Regions from separate parts of the Streptomyces sp. NPDC086554 genome, predicted to be linked through region 2. Evidence: predicted binding sites of a transcription regulator. Region 2 holds the regulator's gene; each other region holds the start of a gene.

Region 1 (6,688 bases), on a different contig from region 2:
CGGCCCTGAAGGGCTACCACTTGCTGCCGAGCGTGCGGGGCGATCTGCTGCTGCGCCTCGGCCGCAGGGCGGAGGCGCGGGAGGAGTTCGAGCGGGCGGCGGGGCTTGCGCGGAATGGGAGGGAGCGGGAGTTGTTGCTGGGGAGGGCGGCCGACTGCTGAGGTTTCGCTGGGAGGTTCAGAGTCTGCGGGTCCGCTGTGGCTGGTCGCGCCCACGCGGCGGAGCCGCATGTGTCACAGCCCCGCGCCCCTTACGGGGCCGGGTGCCCGATCAGCATCGTCGGTGCCCCGCCCACCCGCGTGAGGAAAACCGTCGCCGAGTTCTTGCCCTGCGGCTTCACCTTCCGGCGCAGTTCCTCCGGCTCCACCGCCGACCCCCGCTTCTTCACCGTCAGGATCCCGACCTCACGCTCCTTCAGCAGCGCCTTCAACTTCTTCACCCCGAAGGGGAGTTGATCGGTGATCTCGTACGCCACCGCGTACGGCGTCTCATGCAGCGAGTCCGAAGTGACGTACGCGATCGTCTCGTCGACAAGACCGCCCTCGACCCGCGCCGCCACCTCCGCCACCAGATGCGCACGGATGACGGCGCCGTCCGGCTCGTACAGATAGCGCCCCACCGCCCGCACCTCCGGATCCGGCAGCATCGCGTCGAGCGAGGACCACAGCGAGGCCCCGGAGGGCAGCAGCGTCGCGCGGTGCGAGGCGGGGGAGTCGGTGCCGAACCACAGCACGGCCTCCTTCACGTCCCCGCCGTCCGAGATCCACTCCGCCGCGGCGTCGTCCGGCACCGCCTCGTGCGGAATCCCGGGAGCGATCTTCAGCGCCGCGTGCGGCGCCTTGCGGGCGGCCTCGATGGCCCAGGAGAGGGGCGGCGAGTAGGCCTCGGGGTCGAAGATGCGGCCCCGCCCGCCCCGCCGGGCCGGGTCCACGAAGACCGCGTCGTACGCGGATGCGTCCACCTCGGTGACATCGCCCTCGCGGACCTCGATCAACTCGGCGAGCCCAAGGGCCTCCGCGTTCGCGCGCGCCACCGCGCAGGTCAGCGGGTCACGGTCGACGGCGAGGACGGCGATCCCGGCCCGCGCGAGCGCGATCGCGTCGCCGCCGATGCCACAGCAGAGGTCGGCGAGACTGCGTACGCCCAGTGCCTTGAAGCTCTCCGCGCGGTGCACGGCCACGCTCGTCCGCGTCGCCTGCTCGACGCCGTTCGGCGTGAAGAACATCCGCCCCGCGTCCTCGGCGCCGAACTTCGCCACCGCACGCCGCCGCAGCCGCGCCTGCGCGAGCACCGCCGTGACCAACTCCGCCGGGTGCTCGCGGCGAAGGCGGGTTGCGACGGCCAGCTCCCGCGCCGGATCGGCCTCCCGCACCTCGTCGAGATCGAGCAGAGACCGGCCCTCGGGGGTGAGCAGCGCGGAGAAGGAGGCCAGGGCGTGGTCGAGGTCGTTCACCCGGCCCATTGTGGGCCAGTCGGTGGATGGTGCGCGCGCGACGGCGGTGTCGGCCCTTCATCAGGGCCGTGAGCTGCAAAGATCCGGCGCCATGCAACTAGTACGACAAAATGATCAATACGGCAGAAGGTGGAAGCGACGGAAGAACCAGGCACGGCTCACCGTGGCTGCCCTCACCGCCGCCGCGATCGCCTCCGGCTGTGCCTTCGGAGGCGAGGACGGCGTGCAGCCCGCCCCCGGCCGGCAGCGCCTCGACGCCCCGCCGGCCCGCGCCCTCGACTCCTACGCCCAGAAGCTCCGCGTCGCCCAGGTCGCCCGCGCCGCCACCGCGAAACGCTGGGGCCTGACGAAGACCCCGCTGGCCGCTCCCGCGGCACCCGCCAAGAAGCCGCGGATCACCACCCGCAAGGGCTTCGAGGTCAAGGGTCAGGCGGGCCTGCCGCCCGTCTTCACGACCATCCCGACCAAGAAGAAGATCGTCTTCCTGACCATCGACGACGGCGCCGAGAAGGACCCGGCGCTGCTGAAGATGATGAGCGAGCTGAAGATCCCGTACACCGCGTTCCTCAGCGACTACCTGGTCAAGGAGGACTACGGCTACTTCAAGAAGATGCAGTCCCGCGGCGTCGCCCTGAACAACCACACCCTCAACCACCGCTATATGCCGGGACTTTCGTACGCGGGCCAGCGCCGCGAGATCTGCGGCATGCAGGACACCATCCAGAAGCGGTACGGCAAACGCCCCGAGCTCTTCCGCCCGCCGTACGGCAACTACAACAAGGACACGCTGCGCGCCGCCAAGTCCTGCGGCATCAAGGCGGTTCCGCTGTGGGCGTCCGAGGCCTTCGCCGACCGCATGGAGTGGCGCGAGTGGGACAAGGACCTGCACCCCGGCGACATCATCCTCACGCACTTCAGGGGGCGCGAGCATTGGAAAGGCACCATGCCCGACATGATCCGCAAGGTCATGAAGACGGTCACGGGCAAGGGGTACGCGGTGGCCAGGCTGGAGGACTACCTGTGACCGGGCGGGCGCGGCGATTCCTTGCCGGAGCCCTCACGGCAGGCGTCCTCGCGCCCGCACTGCTCACGGGCTGCGCTCAGTCGGTGGACCCGATCGAGAGGTTGGGCAGAAAGGCGGCAGAGAAGATGCCGCAGAAGAAGCCGCCTCCTGGCTGTGGGCAGGCGTTCCGCAAGGCGGAACGGGTGGGCACAGCCCCACCCGCCGGGCCACAAAAAACGGAACGGCACGAGGCAACGCAGACGGAACCCCCAGCCCCGGAGAGGCGTTGCCCCGAGGGGCGCGGGACGCCGTCGGCACGCCCCGGGGGCGCACCCCCCGGTTAAGACCCGCGTCAGCAATTGGCACTCCGCTTGACCGAGTGCTAATCCCCGTCCTAGTCTCAGCTCTGGCACTCCCCAATGGAGAGTGCCAATAGCGACGGGCAGGTCCGGCACCCGCGACGACGGATCCACCTGGTCGCCACTTCAGACTGTTAACCCCGTAGATCTCCGAAGGGGGAGACCGGATCGTGACGACCGCCAGCTCCAAGGTTGCCATCAAGCCGCTCGAGGACCGCATTGTGGTCCAGCCGCTCGACGCCGAGCAGACCACGGCCTCGGGCCTGGTCATTCCGGACACCGCGAAGGAGAAGCCCCAGGAGGGTGCTGTCCTCGCCGTGGGCCCGGGCCGCTTCGAGAACGGCGAGCGCCTGCCGCTCGACGTCAAGGTCGGCGACGTCGTGCTGTACAGCAAGTACGGCGGCACCGAGGTGAAGTACAACGGCGACGAGTACCTCGTCCTCTCGGCTCGCGACGTGCTCGCGATCGTCGAGAAGTAATTCACCCCGAAGCAGAAACATTGCTTTGAGCTGCGCCCCTGGTCACCCCGCTGATTGCCGGGCGGCGAGGGGCTCAGCTCGTTAAACCCGAGTTTTCGAGAGGGCTGAACCGCTCCCATGGCGAAGATCCTGAAGTTCGACGAGGACGCCCGTCGCGCCCTCGAGCGCGGCGTCAACAAGCTTGCCGACACGGTCAAGGTGACGATCGGCCCCCGCGGCCGCAACGTCGTCATCGACAAGAAGTTCGGCGCCCCGACCATCACCAACGACGGTGTCACCATCGCCCGTGAGGTCGAGGTCGAGGACCCGTACGAGAACCTCGGCGCCCAGCTCGTCAAGGAGGTGGCGACCAAGACCAACGACATCGCGGGTGACGGCACCACCACCGCGACCGTGCTCGCCCAGGCCCTCGTCAAGGAAGGCCTGCGCAACGTCGCCGCCGGTGCGTCCCCGGCCGCCCTGAAGAAGGGCATCGACGCCGCCGTCGCCGCCGTGTCCGAGGAGCTCCTCGCCACCGCGCGCCCGATCGACGACAAGGCCGACATCGCGGCCGTCGCCGGTCTGTCCGCCCAGGACCCGCAGGTCGGCGAGCTCATCGCCGAGGCGATGGACAAGGTCGGCAAGGATGGTGTCATCACCGTCGAGGAGTCCAACACCTTCGGTCTCGAGCTGGACTTCACCGAGGGCATGGCCTTCGACAAGGGCTACCTGTCCCCGTACATGGTGTCCGACCAGGAGCGTATGGAGGCCGTCCTCGACGACCCGTACATCCTCATCCACCAGGGCAAGATCTCCTCCATCCAGGACCTCCTGCCGCTGCTCGAGAAGGTCATCCAGACCAACGCCTCGAAGCCGCTCCTGATCATCGCCGAGGACGTCGAGGGCGAGGCCCTTTCGACCCTGGTCGTGAACAAGATCCGCGGCACCTTCAACGCCGTCGCGGTGAAGGCCCCCGGCTTCGGTGACCGCCGCAAGGCCATGCTCGGTGACCTCGCCACCCTCACCGGCGGCACCGTCATCGCCGAAGAGGTCGGCCTCAAGCTCGACCAGGTCGGCCTGGACGTGCTCGGCACCGCCCGCCGCGTGACCATCACCAAGGACGACACCACCGTCGTCGACGGTGGCGGCGACGCCTCCGAGGTCGCGGGCCGCGTCAACCAGATCAAGGCCGAGATCGAGGCCACGGACTCCGACTGGGACCGCGAGAAGCTCCAGGAGCGCCTCGCGAAGCTGGCCGGCGGCGTGTGCGTCATCAAGGTCGGCGCCGCCACCGAGGTGGAGCTCAAGGAGAAGAAGCACCGTCTGGAGGACGCCATCTCCGCGACCCGCGCCGCGGTCGAGGAGGGCATCGTCTCCGGTGGTGGCTCCGCTCTGGTGCACGCCGTCAAGGTCCTCGAAGGCAACCTCGGCAAGGAGGGCGACGAGGCCACCGGTGTCGCGGTCGTCCGCCGCGCCGCCGTCGAGCCGCTGCGCTGGATCGCCGAGAACGCCGGCCTCGAGGGCTACGTCATCACCTCGAAGGTTGCCGAGCTCGACAAGAACTTCGGCTTCAACGCTGCGACCGGCGAGTACGGTGACCTGGTCAAGGCCGGTGTCATCGACCCGGTCAAGGTGACGCGCTCCGCGCTGGAGAACGCCGCCTCTATCGCTTCGCTGCTGCTGACGACTGAGACGCTGGTCGTCGAGAAGCCTGCTGAGGAAGAGGCTGAGGCCGGGCACGGGCACGGGCACGGTCACTCGCACTGACCCGCTGCGCTGAGCTGAACTGAGGCCCGGTGCCCCCTGGTTGGGGCGCCGGGCCTCAGTGTTTTCGGATGCTCGTCTGCCGGGATCCGCGCCGTTTCCGACTGCGGGTCGTGGTCCGTCCTCGCGCAGTTCCCCGCGCCCCTTAAGGGGCGCGTCTCCTACTGCGGGCCGTACTTTCTTCCCGTACGGGATGTGACTCCGCCCAGCAGTGCCCTCGGCGTCACCTTCACCACCCCCATCAGGGTCTTGTACCTGGGGTCCGGGATGGACAGGGTCTTGCCCCGCGCCAAGTCGGACAGGGCCGCCGCGACCAGCTTGTCGGCGTCGAGCCACATCCACTTGGGGATGTTGGACGTGCCCATCCCTGCGCGCTCGTGGAACTCGGTCCGTACGAATCCGGGGCACAGCACCATCAGCCGCACCCCGGAGCCGGCCAGGTCCTTCGCCGCCCCCTGGGTGAACTGCACGACCCACGCCTTCGAAGCGCCGTACGTCCCGCGCGGCACGAACGCCGCCACCGACGCGACGTTGACGACACCGCCACGGCCCCGCTCCCGCATCGCCTCCGCGGCCGCCGACGTCAGCCGGAGCACCGCCTCGCAGTGCACCTTGAGCATGGTCAGCTCGTCGGCCATGGGCACCTCGAGGTAACTGCCCTTGTTGCCGAACCCGGCGTTGTTGACCAGGAGGTCGACCGGATTCCTGCGGTCTCCGAGTCGCTTCTCGACGGCGGCGATCCCGTCGTCCGTGGCGAGGTCGGCGGTCAGCACCTCCGCCTCGATGCCGTGCCGGTCGTGCAGTTCGGTCGCCTGTTCCCGCAGCCGCTCGGTGTTCCGTGCCACGAGGACCAGGTTGTGGCCGTCACCGGCGAGCCGCCGGGCGAAGGCCGCGCCGATACCGGCGGTCGATCCCGTAATCAGAGCCGTAGTCATGGACCAAGGCTAGTGAGATCCGGACGACCGCTGCGCCGCAGGCCCGCGCCGTACCAATCCCCGCACTACTCCCCGTACTTCTCCACGTACTTGCGCGCCGACTCGATCGACTCGGGATGCAGCGCGTCGCCCGCCGCAAGCAGCCTCGGCAGCAGGTTCTTCTCCGTCGTCACGGCCCTGAACTGGAAGGCGACGGTGACCTCGTGGTCGGGACGGTGCACGATCTCGATCGCGTCCCCGCCCCGGATCTCACCCGGCTCGATCACCCGCAGATACGCGCCGGGAGCGCCCTGCTGGGTGAAGCGCTTCACCCATGCCTTCTCGCCGACGTGGCCCTGGAACGTGCGGCAAGGGATGCGGCTGGAGGTCACCTCGAGGAGCAGGTGGGAGCCGACGCGCCAGCGCTCGCCGATCTTCGCGCCGCTCACGTCGAGCCCTGACGTCGTGAGGTTCTCGCCGAATCCGCCGTTGGCCAGCGGGCGCCCGAGCGTGTGCTCCCACTGGTCGAGGTCCTCGCGCGCGAAGGCGTACACCGCTTGGTCGTTCCCGCCGTGGTGCCGCAGATCGCAGACCTCGTCCCCGGCAAGGCCGCTCCCGCCGACCCCCTTCTCGCCGGGCGGGGTCACCCGGACGGCCCCATCGGCCGGCTGCTTGTCGATGCCGGTGCCGCCCGAGGGCGCGTCGGTGTACTCGACGGCCCTGAGTCGGCCCAGATT
Region 2 (6,688 bases):
GGTACGGCTTCGCCCCCGCGGCGGCGAAGGCCGCGAGCTCGTCCGGGGACACTCCGCCCTCGGGGCCGACCACGAGGACGATGTGCCCGGCCGCCGGAAGCTGCGCCGTGGCCAGCGGTTCGCTGCCCTCCTCGTGCAGGACGGCGGCCAGGTCCGCCTCCGCGAGCAGCGCCGCGACCTGCTTGGTCGTCGCCGCGTCCGCGACCTCCGGGAAGCGCACCCGGCGCGACTGCTTGCCCGCCTCGCGCGCGGTGGCCCGCCACTTGCCGAGCGCCTTGAGCCCGCGCTCGCCCTTCCACTGCGTGATGCAGCGGGACGCCGCCCAGGGCACGATCGCGTCGACGCCGGTCTCCGTCATGGTCTCCACGGCGAGTTCACCGCGATCGCCCTTGGGCAGCGCCTGCACGACAGTGATCCGGGGCTCTTCGGGAGCCTCCTCGCGCACGGTGTCCATCCGCACGATCAGCCGGTCCTTGCCCTCGGTGTCGAGGACCACGCAGTCCGCCCACCGCCCCGCGCCGTCGGTGAGGACGAGCTCCTCGCCGGGGTTGAGACGCTTCACGGAGACGGCGTGCCGACCTTCGGGACCATCGAGTACGTAGCGTCCTTCGCCGCCCGCGGCAGTGCTCTCGAAGGTCTCCACGACGAATACGGGCGCGGTCATGCCTGGCTCCCGGGCTGGGTTCCCTGCTGGCCCCCGGCCGCCAACGCGGTCTTCGCCGCGGCCAGTTCGGCCGCGAGGACCTCCACGAGCTGCCCGGCGGGCAGCTCCCGCGCCATCCGGTGCCCCTGTCCCGCCCAGAGCGCCATGCCCTGCGCGTCACCGGCCTTGGCCGCGGCCTTGCGCAGGCCGCTGGTGAGGTGGTGGACCTGGGGGTAGGCGGCGGGGGCGTACGGGCCGTGCTCGCGCATGAAGCGGTTGACCAGGCCGCGCGCGGGGCGTCCTGAGAAGGCGCGGGTCAGTTCGGTCCGGGTGAACAGCGGATTGGTCATGGCCTGCTTGTGCAGGACGTTCGCGCCCGACTCGGGGCAGACCAGGAACGCCGTGCCGAGCTGCGCCGCGTCCGCGCCCGCCGCGAGCACCGCGGCGATCTGCGCGCCGCGCATCAGGCCGCCGGCCGCGACCACGGGGATCTGCACGGTCTCGCGCACCTGCGCGATGAGCGAGAGGAGGCCGAGCCCGGAGCCGTCCGTCTCGGGGTTGTCGCGGTGCGTGCCCTGGTGGCCGCCCGCCTCGATGCCCTGTACGCAGACGGCGTCGGCGCCGGACCACTGCGCGGTCTGGGCCTCTTCGGGGGTGGTGACCGTGGCGACGGTGATCGTGCCGACGCGGGCGAAGGCGTCGAAGACGTCGCGGGTGGGGCATCCGAAGGTGAACGAGACGACCGGTACGGGGTCGTCGATCAGAATGGCGAGCTTGGCGTCGTAGCCGTCGTCACGCCCGCTGTCCGGATCACCGAGCTGCGTCTCGTACCAGCTGGCCTCGCCCGCGAGCTGGTTGCGGTACACCTCGACGGCCGCGGTGTCGGCGTACTCGGGCTGCGGCATGAAGAGATTCACGCCGAAGGGCTGAGCGGTGAGCCCGCGCAGCTGTTTGATCTCCTGGTACATCCCGTCGGCCGTTTTGTACCCGGCGGCAAGGAAGCCGAGCCCCCCGGCTTCCGACACGGCAGCGGCAAGCTGCGGGCAGGAAGCACCGCCCGCCATGGGGGCCTGCACGATCGGATAGCGGCAGAGATCGGTCAGCGCGGAGGACATGAACGCATCGTGCCATGCCCTGGGCGGGCGGCCGAATCTCGCCCCTTCCGCTGGGCCCGCAGGCGCCTGCGCCTGCGGCGGGCAACAGACCTTTCCCACCCACCCGCCCGTTACCCCGGCACCGGGGCAGAACCCCGGCGCCGGAGCACCAATGCCTCAGCGGCCGTTGAACGCGTCCTTCAAGCGGGAGAACAGCCCCTGCTGGCCCGGCTGGAACTGGCCGGTGGGCCGCTCCTCGCCCCGGAGCTGCGAAAGCTCCCTCAGCACCCGCTCCTGCTCGGCATCCAGCTTCGTCGGCGTGAGGACCTCGACGTGGACGATCAGATCGCCACGGCCGCCGCCCCGCAGATGCGTGACGCCGCGCCCGTGCAGCGGCACGGACTGCCCCGACTGTGTACCGGGCCGGATGTCGATCTCCTCGAGCCCGTCAAGGGTCTCCAGGGGCACCTTCGTGCCGAGCGCCGCGGCCGTCATCGGGATCGTCACCGTGCAGTGCAGATCGTCGCCGCGCCGCTGGAAGACGGAGTGCGGCAGCTCGTGGATCTCGACGTACAGGTCACCGGCGGGACCGCCGCCGGGGCCGACCTCGCCCTCGCCCGCGAGCTGGATCCGCGTGCCGTTGTCGACACCGGCGGGGATCTTCACGGTCAGCGTCCGCCGCGACCGGATGCGGCCGTCACCGGCGCACTCCGGGCACGGAGTGGGCACGACCGTGCCGAAGCCCTGACACTGCGGGCACGGCCGCGACGTCATGACCTGGCCGAGGAAGGACCGCGTGACCTGCGACACCTCACCGCGACCGCGGCACATGTCACACGTCTGGGCGGACGTCCCGGGGGCCGCCCCTTCCCCACTGCAGGTCGTACAGACGACAGCCGTGTCGACCTGAATGTCCTTGGTGGTCCCGAAGGCGGCCTCGTCGAGGTCGATCTCCAGACGGATCATGGCGTCCTGGCCGCGGCGCGTGCGCGAGCGCGGGCCGCGCTGCGACGCCGTACCGAAGAACGCGTCCATGATGTCCGAGAAGTTGCCGAAGCCACCGGCCCCGAAACCGCCCGCGCCACCGCCGCCGCCCGCCTGGGACAGCGGGTCGCCGCCGAGGTCGTAGACCTGCTTCTTCTGCGGGTCCGACAACACCTCGTACGCGGCGTTGATCTCCTTGAAGCGCTCCTGAGTCTTCGGATCCGGATTCACATCCGGGTGAAGCTCACGCGCCAGCCTCCGGAAGGCCTTCTTGATCTCGTCCTGGGAAGCGTCGCGGCGCACGCCGAGTACGGCGTAGTAGTCCGTGGCCACTTACGACTCCGCCAGGATCTGTCCGACGTAACGTGCCACTGCGCGTACTGCTCCCATCGTTCCCGGATAGTCCATGCGGGTCGGTCCGACCACGCCGAGTTTGGCTACTGCCTCGCTGCCCGAACCGTAGCCGACCGAGACCACGGACGTGGAGCTGAGTCCCTCATGGGCGTTCTCATGACCGATCCGTACGGTCATGCCCGAATCCGTAGCCTCCCCAAGCAACTTGAGGAGCACGACCTGCTCCTCAAGGGCTTCGAGTACGGGCCGGATGGTGAGGGGAAAGTCATGTCCGAAGCGGGTGAGATTGGCCGTTCCGCCGATCATCAGCCGCTCCTCGGTCTCCTCGACGAGCGTTTCGAGAAGCGTGGAGAGCACCGTGGCCACCGTGCCACGGTCCTCCGCGTCGAAGGAGTCCGTCATGTCCTGCACCAGCTGCGGCACGTCCGCGAAGCGGCGGCCCGCGACCCGGCTGTTGAGCCGCGCCCGCAGGTCGGCGAGCGAGGTCTCGCCGAACGGGGCGGGACAGTCGATCATCCGCTGCTCGACCCGTCCGGTGTCCGTGATCAGTACGAGCATCAGGCGGGCGGGAGCCAGCGAGAGCAGCTCCACGTGCCGGACCGTCGACCGGGTCAGGGAGGGGTACTGCACGACGGCGACCTGCCGGGTCAGCTGTGCGAGCAGTCGCACCGTACGAGCGACCACGTCATCGAGGTCGACGGCACCATCGAGGAAATTCTGGATGGCCCTGCGCTCGGGCGCCGCCATCGGCTTGACGCCGGCCAGCTTGTCGACGAAGAGGCGGTACCCCTTGTCTGTGGGGATGCGCCCCGCACTCGTATGAGGCTGGGCGATGAACCCTTCCTCCTCCAGCGCCGCCATGTCGTTGCGGACGGTCGCCGGGGAGACGCCGAGGCTGTGCCGTTCGGTGAGGGCTTTGGAGCCGACGGGCTCCTCCGTCCCCACATAGTCGTGGACGATGGCGCGCAGCACCTCGAGCCTGCGTTCACTGAGCATCCGCGCACACCTCCACCGTTTCGTCCACCGTTTCGCCCTGGCACTTGTCTGCCCCGAGCCCCTTCCTGGCACTCCCCTCGGGCGAGTGCCAGTCCTCGCCGCGCCCAGTGTACGGCCGTCGGGTACGGCCCCGGCAAGGGCCGGACCTCCTGCTTCGGTACCACGGCACCGGGCAGCGGCTGCCAAGCCTTCCGCCGGGGGCTAGCGTCGGCATATGGACGTGGCGCTGGCATGGGACGAGGCGGGATGGGAGCGGCTTGCGCCGCATGTCGGGCGGCGACGCCTTCCGGTGTGGGACTGCACGGCGGGTCTTGTCGTCGGCGGCGAATCCGCCCTCATGATCGAGGCGGGCGCGACCCTGCGCGAGGGCGCGGAGCTGCGGACCCAGGCCCGCGACATTCTGGGCGGCGGCCGCCGGGTCACCCATCTCGCCCTGACCCACCCGCACTTCGACCATGTGCTCGGCGCTGCGGCGTTCGCGGGGGTTGAGTTGTACGGCGCGGTGGGCCTGGACACACTCCTTGCCAGGGGCCGCGACGAGCTGCGGGAGTCGGCGGTACGGCACGGTGTCCCCCGGGACGCCGCCACCGAGGCCGCGGACCTGCTCGTCCACCCGCATCACATGGTGTGCGGGGAGTGGACGCTCGACCTGGGCGGCGGGGTGCAGGTACTGCTCGCCAACGTGGGCCCCGGGCACTCGGGCCACGACATGGCGGTCCTCGTCCCCGGCACGGAAAGCTCCCCGGAGATCGTCTTCTGCGGCGATCTGGTCGAGGAGTCCGGCGAACCGCAGGCGGGTTCCGACGCGGTCCCGAAGCGGTGGCCGGCGGCGCTCGACCGGCTCCTGGACCTGGGCGGGGACGACGCGTTGTACGTCCCCGGGCACGGAGCCGTGGTGAATGCGGAGTTTGTCCGTGCGCAGCGGGCCACACTGGCGGCGCGTTTCGGCGTGTCGTAGGCGGTGGGGCGCCGCTTCTTCCTATCGTCGTCCGAATGCGCCAGTACTCCCCCGATCTCACCCCGCCATGGAAGAAGCCGAAGCCCGTGCCGGAGGTCGCCGCGGATGCGGGCCTCGTGGTGGAGGAGCTGAGCACCGGTTTCTGCGGGGCGGTGATCCGCTGCGAGAAGACGGCGGAGGGGCTGACGGTCACCCTCGAGGACCGCTTCGGCAAGCACCGCGTCTTCCCGATGACGCCGGGCGGCTTCTCCCTGGAGGGCCGTACAGTCACGCTGGTGCGGGCCGCGGCCTCGGCTCCGGTACGTCCCACCCGTACCGCTTCCGGGTCGGTGGCCGTGCCGGGAGCGCGGGCCCGGGTCGCCCGGGCGGGGCGTATCTATGTCGAGGGGCGGCATGACGCGGAGCTGGTGGAACGGGTCTGGGGTGACGATCTCCGCATCGAGGGGGTCGTCGTCGAGTACCTGGAGGGCATCGACGATCTGCCCGCGATCGTCGCGGAGTTCGCGCCGGGTCCTGACGCGCGGCTCGGCGTCCTGGTGGACCACCTGGTCCCCGGCTCGAAGGAGTCCCGCATCGCGGCGTCGGTGAGCAGTGCGAGTGCGCATGCGCTGGTCGTCGGCCACCCGTATATCGACGTGTGGGAAGCGGTGAAGCCGGGGTCGGTGGGCATCGCGGGGTGGCCCCGGGTCCCCCGGGGGCAGGACTGGAAGACGGGCGTCTGCGCTGCTTTGGGCTGGTCCCCGAACACGGGCGCCGCCTGGCAGAGGATCCTCGGCTCGGTGCGCAGCTACCGGGATCTGGAGCCGGAACTCCTGGGCCGCGTGGAGGAACTGATCGACTTCGTCACAGCTCCCTAGCCCGCCGACGCGCCGTCGTCGACCGCGCCGCCGTACCGCCGCTTCGCGGCGAGTTTCCCGCCCACCCGCCCGAAACCCGGCACTTACCCGCCCACCCATCGGCAGGTCTTCGAGCCCGGCCGCAGGTCTTTCAGCCCGTCCGGCATTTGAGGACGAACTCGGCGGAGCCGGTGATTGACGGCCACCCCGGCCGGCGGAGCCGGAAAGTTTCGGGAAGGGGCGGGGTTGGGGAAAGGAAGCCGCTCTGACCGTCAGTCGACGAGATCCCGCACAACCCCATCCGCCAGCAACCGCCCCCGCAGAGTAAGTACCGCCCGCCCCTCCCCGAAGGGCCCCGCCTCCAGCAACCCCTCCTCCAACGCCCGCCCCGCAGCCGCAAGCCCCGCAGGGCGGAGCAACGACAACGGGCACCCCGAAAGCAGCCGCAGCTCAAGCAGGATCCGCTCCACGCGCCGGTCCTCCGGCGAGAGGACCTCCCGCCCGGCCCCGGGCGACCGACCACCGGCCAGCGCCCCCGCGTACGCCCCCGGATGCTTCACGTTCCACCACCGCACACCCCCGACATGGCTGTGGGCCCCCGGCCCGGCCCCCCACCAGTCGGCCCCCCGCCAGTACAACTCGTTGTGCAGACACCGCCCCGCCTCCGATGTGGCCCAGTTGGACACCTCGTACCAGGAGAATCCCGCGCCACCGAGCACCTCGTCGGCCATCAGGTACCGGTCCGCGTGCACGTCGTCGTCCGTCATCGGCACCTCCCCGCGCCGGATCCGCCGCGCCAGCTGGGTGCCTTCCTCCACGATCA
Region 3 (6,688 bases), on a different contig from region 2:
CGGAGGGGACCTTCATGACCGAGCCCAACGAGCCCAACGAAGAGCAGATCGCCGAAGCCCTGCGCAGCGCCGCCCGCATCACCCTCGCGCCCGGCCCCAGGGAAGTCCCCGCCGCCGCGCCCGCCCCGGACGAGGAGTGGACGCTGCCGGGCGGCACCGCCTGGGTGTACCTCGCCGACCCCGAGCAGGGGCTGCGGCGCCCGGTGCTCCTCGGCGACGGGTTCAACTCCGGGCCCAGCGACCTGGACTTCTCGTGGGAGATCCTGGAGCGGGGGCCGTACCCGTTCATCAGCGCGCTGCGGGAGCGCGGGCGTGACGTCGTACTGATCGGCTTCGACGAGCGCAGCGCGTCCATCCTGGAGAACGCCGAGGTCGCGCGGGCCGCGATCCAGGAGGCGATCGCGCGGCGCAGGGGCGAACACCCGCTGGCCGTCGGCGGTTTCAGCATGGGCGGCCTCGTCACGCGGTACGCGCTCGCCAAGATGGAGCACGACGGCGGCGCGGACAACGACCACCAGACCGGGCTCTACTTCTCGTACGACAGCCCGCACCGCGGCGCCTGGATCCCCGTCGCCCTGCAGTCGTTCGCGCACTACATCCGGCGGCTCAACGCGGCCTTCTCGAACCAGATGAACAGCCCGGCCGCCCGCCAGCTCCTGTGGCAGCACATCGCCGAGTGGGACGACGCCCCCGAGACCGACAAACAGCGCACCGAGTTCATCGCCGAGCTGGAGCGGGTCGGCGGCTGGCCCGCGCGGCCGCGGAAGATCGGCGTGGCCAACGGCGTACGGACCGGCGAGGGCAACGGCATCGACCCCGGCGTGCGGGCATTCCGCGGCAAGGGCCTTGCCATCACCGGCACCCACCTCTACACGCAGGCGGCGGGCGAGGACCAACTCGTCGCGCAGCTACGGGTGGTGACCCTGCGCAAACCGCAGATCCGCACCTCGGGCCTGCCCGAGATCGACGGCGCGCCCGGCGGCACCCTGGAGGGCTTCGGCATCCTCGCCGACGAGCTGAACAAGATCCCCGCGATCATCGGTCTCGGCTCGGAGGCCGAGATCCGCGAGCACTGCTTCGTGCCCGCCGTCAGCGCGGTCGCCCTGCGCGACGTCGACACCCACCAGAAGCTGTACGAGCCGTTCCCGGAGACCTCCGGGGACAGCGAGCTCGACGAGTACCTCTGCGCCGCGCAGAACGAGGGCCACACGCTGGTCACCGAGGAGCTCTGCACCTGGATCATGGACCGGCTTCCGTAGGAACGCCGACGGGGCGGCACCCTCCGTGAGGAGAGTGCCGCCCCGTCGTACGAGCAGGCGCTCAGAACTTACGATCCACGAGGGATCAGAAGTCCATGTCACCGCCCGGCATGCCGCCGCCGGCCGGGGCAGCGCCCGCCTTCTCCGGCTTGTCGGCGATGACGGCCTCGGTGGTGAGGAACAGCGCGGCGATGGAGGCGGCGTTCTGCAGGGCAGAGCGCGTCACCTTCGCCGGGTCGAGGATGCCCTCGGCGATCATGTCGACGTACTCACCGGTCGCGGCGTTCAGGCCGTGGCCGACGGTCAGGTTGCGCACCTTCTCGACGACGACACCGCCCTCAAGGCCGGCGTTGACCGCGATCTGCTTCAGCGGGGCCTCCAGGGCCAGCTTCACAGCGGCGGCACCGGTGGCCTCGTCGCCCTCGAGCTCAAGCTTCTCGAAGACGGCGGTGGCCTGGATGAGGGCCACGCCACCACCGGCGACGATGCCCTCTTCGACGGCGGCCTTCGCGTTGCGAACGGCGTCCTCGATGCGGTGCTTGCGCTCCTTGAGCTCGACCTCGGTCGCGGCACCGGCCTTGATGACCGCAACACCGCCGGCGAGCTTCGCCAGGCGCTCCTGCAGCTTCTCGCGGTCGTAGTCGCTGTCCGAGTTCTCGATCTCGGCACGGATCTGGTTGACGCGACCCTGGACCTGGTCGCTCTCACCGGCACCGTCGACGATCGTCGTCTCGTCCTTGGTGATGACGACCTTGCGGGCGCGGCCGAGCAGGTCGAGACCGGCGTTCTCCAGCTTGAGGCCGACCTCCTCGGAGATGACGGTGCCACCGGTGAGGATGGCGATGTCGCCGAGCATGGCCTTGCGGCGGTCACCGAAGCCCGGGGCCTTGACGGCGACGGACTTGAAGGTGCCACGGATCTTGTTGACGACCAGGGTCGACAGGGCCTCGCCCTCGACGTCCTCGGCGATGATCAGCAGCGGCTTGCCGGACTGCATGACCTTCTCGAGGAGCGGAAGGAGGTCCTTCACGTTCGAGATCTTGGAGTTGACGATCAGGATGTACGGGTCATCCAGGGCCGCCTCCATGCGCTCCATGTCGGTCGCGAAGTACGCCGAGATGTAGCCCTTGTCGAAGCGCATGCCCTCGGTGAGCTCAAGCTCGAGCCCGAAGGTCTGCGACTCCTCGACGGTGATGACGCCTTCCTTGCCGACCTTGTCCATCGCCTCGGCGATGAGCTCGCCGATCTGGGTGTCGGCGGCGGAGATGGAGGCCGTCGAAGCGATCTGCTCCTTGGTCTCGACATCCTTCGCCTGCTCGAGCAGGGCGCCCGAGACGGCCTCGACGGCCTTCTCGATGCCGCGCTTGAGGGCCATCGGGTTGGCACCGGCGGCCACGTTGCGCAGACCCTCGCGCACCAGGGCCTGGGCCAGGACGGTCGCGGTCGTCGTGCCGTCACCGGCGACGTCGTCCGTCTTCTTCGCGACCTCCTTGACCAGCTCGGCGCCGATCTTCTCGTACGGGTCCTCGAGCTCGATCTCCTTGGCGATGGAAACACCATCGTTGGTGATCGTGGGGGCGCCCCACTTCTTCTCGAGGACGACGTTGCGACCCTTGGGGCCCAGGGTCACCTTGACGGCGTCGGCGAGCTGGTTCATGCCGCGCTCGAGGCCGCGCCGTGCCTCCTCGTCGAACGCGATGATCTTGGCCATGTGAAGTGGTCCTCCCGGACGGGGTGGAAATGCAAACGGATCGTGCCCGCGCCCGCGACGGACGGCCTGCGTGCCGTGTGGTTCCTTGCCCCACCCGGCCTGCGGACCTCGCTGACCCGATCCAAGTTCTGTCACTCTCACTGGGAGAGTGCTAAGCCAATGATTAGCACTCGCCCCCTGCGAGTGCAAGCGCCTCTGACGGATCCCAGACGTACGAGGGGCCCGTACCCCAGATGGGATACGGGCCCCTCGCCGTGAGTGCGTCGGTGGCCGATCGCGCCGAGATCAGACGGCGAGCTTGACCATGTCCGCCTGCGGACCCTTCTGGCCCTGCGAGATCTCGAACTCGACTCGCTGACCTTCTTCAAGGGTGCGGTAACCGTCCATCTGGATCGCGCTGTAGTGGACGAAAACATCCGCACCACCGTCGACCGCGATGAAGCCGTACCCCTTCTCCGCGTTGAACCACTTGACGGTGCCCTGAGCCATGCCTAACTCCCCTATTACTGGCCCTTGCACGGGCCCGCACTTCGCGGACCCGGGTCAGACCTCACCCCCCCAATGGGATGTGGAGGTGTGCGCCGGAACGCGTCGACCGCGGCTGAATGTATCTGTCCAACTGCCGTCTGCAACAGGTCAATCGGACGAGAATTCCGGGCACGCCCGATCGGAAATATGCGGAGAATTTGCCGGAGTTCAGGGCAAGTCGGGCCAGACAAATGCCGTGATCGGCTCAAATGGGCAGTGCACTTTGGCTACTTCTTGTCGGCCCCGGACCGACTTCGTATATGCGCTCGGCACAAACGGAGAAGCTCGTTTCCCAACTGTACCGCGCTCAACCACACGGAATTGCCCCCTCCACTTCTCTCGCGGAGGGGGCAATTGAGATAACACAGGGTGCTTGCGTAAAGGATCAGCCGCCGGCACTGTGCTCGATGGTCAGCCTCCGGCGACGGCCGGAATGATCGAGACGCCCGCGCCGTCCGGAGTGGCGGTCTCAAGGCCCCGCTCGAAACGGACGTCGTCGTCGTTCACGTACACATTCACGAAGCGGCGCAGCTTGCCCTGGTCGTCCAGGACACGGGCGGCGATGCCGGCGTGGTTCTTCTCCAGGTCGGCGATCACCTCGGAGAGATTCGTCCCCTCGGCGGCGACCTCGGCCTTACCGTCGGTGTACGTACGAAGGATGGTGGGGATGCGGACGTTGACGCTCATGGGGTTCACCTCTTGATACAGGGGGCGGAGGCGCCCCGTAAGGGGCGCGGGGAACTGCGCGACCAGCCACGACGGCCCCGCAGACAAGCGGACAAGCTCAGCCTGCAAGCCCCGCGTCGCGGAACGCATCAAGGCTGGGCCGAATGGTCGCGGTGGCCTGGGACGTCTCGGCAACGGCGTCCAGGGTCTTCAGGCCGTCCCCGGTGTTGAGCACAACGGTGGTGAGGGACGGGTCGATGAGACCGGCCTCGATCAGCTTCTTGGCAACGCCCACGGTCACACCACCGGCGGTCTCCGCGAAGATCCCTTCCGTGCGAGCGAGAAGCTTGATCGCGTCGACGACCTGCTCGTCGTTGACGTCCTCCACCGCACCACCCGTACGCCGCGCGATGTCCAGGACGTACGGCCCGTCGGCCGGGTTGCCGATGGCCAGCGACTTGGCGATGGTGTTCGGCTTCTGGGGACGTACGACGTCGTGCCCGGCCTTGAAGGCGGCAGAAACCGGCGAACACCCCTCCGCCTGCGCCCCGAAGATCTTGTAAGGCTTGTCCTCGACGAGGCCGAGCCGGATCAGCTCCTTCAGACCCTTGTCGATCTTCGTGAGCTGCGAGCCCGAAGCGATCGGGATGACCAGCTGGTCCGGAAGGACCCACCCCAGCTGCTCGCAGATCTCGTACGCGAGGGTCTTGGAGCCCTCGCCGTAGTACGGCCGCAGGTTGACGTTGACGAAGCCCCAGCCCTCGCCGAGCGGGTCGCCGATGAGCTCGGAGCAGAAGCGGTTCACGTCGTCGTAGTTGCCCTCGATGCCGACGAGCTCGCCGCCGTACACCGCGGCCATGACGACCTTGCCCTGCTCCAGGTCGTGCGGGATGAACACGCAGGAGCGGAAGCCGGCGCGGGCGGCGGCGGCGCCGACAGCACCGGCGAGGTTGCCCGTCGAAGAGCACGAAAGAGTCGTGAACCCGAAGGCGCGCGCCGCCTCGAGCGCCTGCGCGACGACGCGGTCCTTGAAGGAGTGCGTGGGGTTGCCGGAGTCGTCCTTGACGAACAACTTGCCCTGCTCGACGCCGAGTTCACGGGCGAGGTTGTCGGCCTTGACGAGCTGGGTCCAGCCGGGGTTCAGGTTCGGCTTGTCGGCCACGTCGGCGGGGACGGGGAGCAGCGGCGCGTAGCGCCAGATGTTGGCGGGGCCGGACTCGATCTGCTTGCGGAGCGCCTCGGGGTCACCGGTCGGCAGGTCGTAGGCCACCTCGAGCGGGCCGAAACAGGCCTGACAGGCGAAGATAGGGCCGAGGGCGTAGAGCTCGCCGCATTCGCGGCAGGAGAGGCCCGAAGCGGGACCGAGGTCTACGGAGTTCGTGGCGGTGGTGGTGTCGTTCGTTGCGACAGTCTGCGCAGCCATGGAGGCGAGGCCCTTTCTCCTCATCTTCCCCGCGGCGCATCTCGCCGCGAGACGGAATTGGCACCTTCCCCACCGTGACCTCGTCGGTCGGCGGGAGGGTTGCCGGGGCTTCAACGGGCCGTATCCCTCTGCCCCTCTGGATGAGCGGTATGGCGCCGGGCTCGCGGTCCCGGTGCATTTGTTACGCGATGACCCCCGACATGCGATGGTCATCCGCGTTGTTCAAGACTGTAACCGAAGGCCTGGACGCTTGAGATAGTCGTCCGAACCGCGAGATGGATCACATAGAGAGGACCCTGACCGTGCTGGAAGAAGCCGAGCGCTGGCTGAGCAGGCGTTCCTGGTCCGTCGCCGACCGCCCGCTGGACCGGCTGACCGCGGCGAAGAAGGCGTCCGGCGCCTCGGTCAGTGTCGTGCTGCCCGCGCTCGACGAGGAGGAGACGGTCGGCGAGATCGTCGCGGAGATCCGCCGTGAGCTGGTCGAGAAGGCGCCTCTCGTCGACGAGCTCCTGGTGATCGACTCGGGCTCGGCGGACCGCACGGCCGAGGTCGCGCGTGCCGCGGGCGCGCGGGTCGTGCACCGGGACGAGATCCTCCCCCGCATCCCGGCCGTGCCCGGCAAGGGCGAGGTGCTTTGGCGTTCGCTCCTGGTGACCGGCGGTGACATCGTCGCTTTCATCGACGCGGACCTGAAGGAGTTCTCTGCGGACTTCGTCTCGGGCATCGTGGGCCCGCTCCTGACCGAGCCCGACGTGGACTTCGTGAAGGCGATGTACGACCGCCCGCTGGGCGAGGCAGCAGGGCAGGGCGGCCGGGTCACCGAGCTGATGGCGCGCCCGCTGCTGAACATGCACTGGCCGCAGCTGGCCGGATTCGTCCAGCCGCTCGGCGGCGAGTACGCGGCGCGCAGGTCGCTGCTTGAGCGGCTGCCGTTCCCCGTCGGTTACGGAGTGGAGCTCGGCCTCCTTGTCGACGCGCTGCACACGGTGGGCCTCGATGCGCTCGCGCAGGTCGACGTCGGTGTGCGCAAGCACCGTCACCAGGACGGGCAGGCGCTCGGCCGGATGGCGGCGGCGATCTACCGGACGGCACAGGTGCGGC

What was found. Region 2 encodes HrcA, which represses chaperone genes, less so after heat shock. Its sites were predicted from a motif close to TTNGCACTCNGNNNNNCNGAGTGCNAA; they were not measured.
Region 1: a site for HrcA is predicted at 2,816-2,842, ahead of groES (co-chaperone GroES). Genes of this name have one in related genera too.
Region 3: a site for HrcA is predicted at 3,099-3,125, ahead of groL (chaperonin GroEL). Genes of this name have one in related genera too.

What each region holds. Positions count from the first base shown of each region.
Region 1 is NZ_JBFBJK010000005.1:94,557-101,244, reverse strand. It holds gene AB0O76_RS09820 (sigma-70 family RNA polymerase sigma factor) at 1-161, shown strand, start outside; gene AB0O76_RS09815 (methyltransferase domain-containing protein) at 251-1,462, opposite strand; gene AB0O76_RS09810 (polysaccharide deacetylase family protein) at 1,545-2,477, shown strand; gene groES (co-chaperone GroES) at 2,986-3,294, shown strand; gene groL (chaperonin GroEL) at 3,412-5,040, shown strand; gene AB0O76_RS09795 (SDR family oxidoreductase) at 5,199-5,972, opposite strand; gene AB0O76_RS09790 (MOSC domain-containing protein) at 6,038-6,688, opposite strand, start outside.
Region 2 is NZ_JBFBJK010000002.1:396,397-403,084, forward strand. It holds gene AB0O76_RS04465 (16S rRNA (uracil(1498)-N(3))-methyltransferase) at 1-664, opposite strand, end outside; gene AB0O76_RS04470 (nitronate monooxygenase) at 661-1,758, opposite strand; gene dnaJ (molecular chaperone DnaJ) at 1,915-3,054, opposite strand; gene hrcA (heat-inducible transcriptional repressor HrcA) at 3,055-4,071, opposite strand; gene AB0O76_RS04485 (MBL fold metallo-hydrolase) at 4,286-5,029, shown strand; gene AB0O76_RS04490 (DUF3097 domain-containing protein) at 5,065-5,886, shown strand; gene hemW (radical SAM family heme chaperone HemW) at 6,138-6,688, opposite strand, start outside.
Region 3 is NZ_JBFBJK010000022.1:84,423-91,110, reverse strand. It holds gene AB0O76_RS31730 (hypothetical protein) at 15-1,259, shown strand; gene groL (chaperonin GroEL) at 1,345-2,970, opposite strand; gene AB0O76_RS31720 (cold-shock protein) at 3,256-3,459, opposite strand; gene AB0O76_RS31715 (MoaD/ThiS family protein) at 3,910-4,185, opposite strand; gene thrC (threonine synthase) at 4,283-5,587, opposite strand; SAM riboswitch class I at 5,605-5,734, opposite strand; gene AB0O76_RS31705 (glucosyl-3-phosphoglycerate synthase) at 5,890-6,688, shown strand, end outside.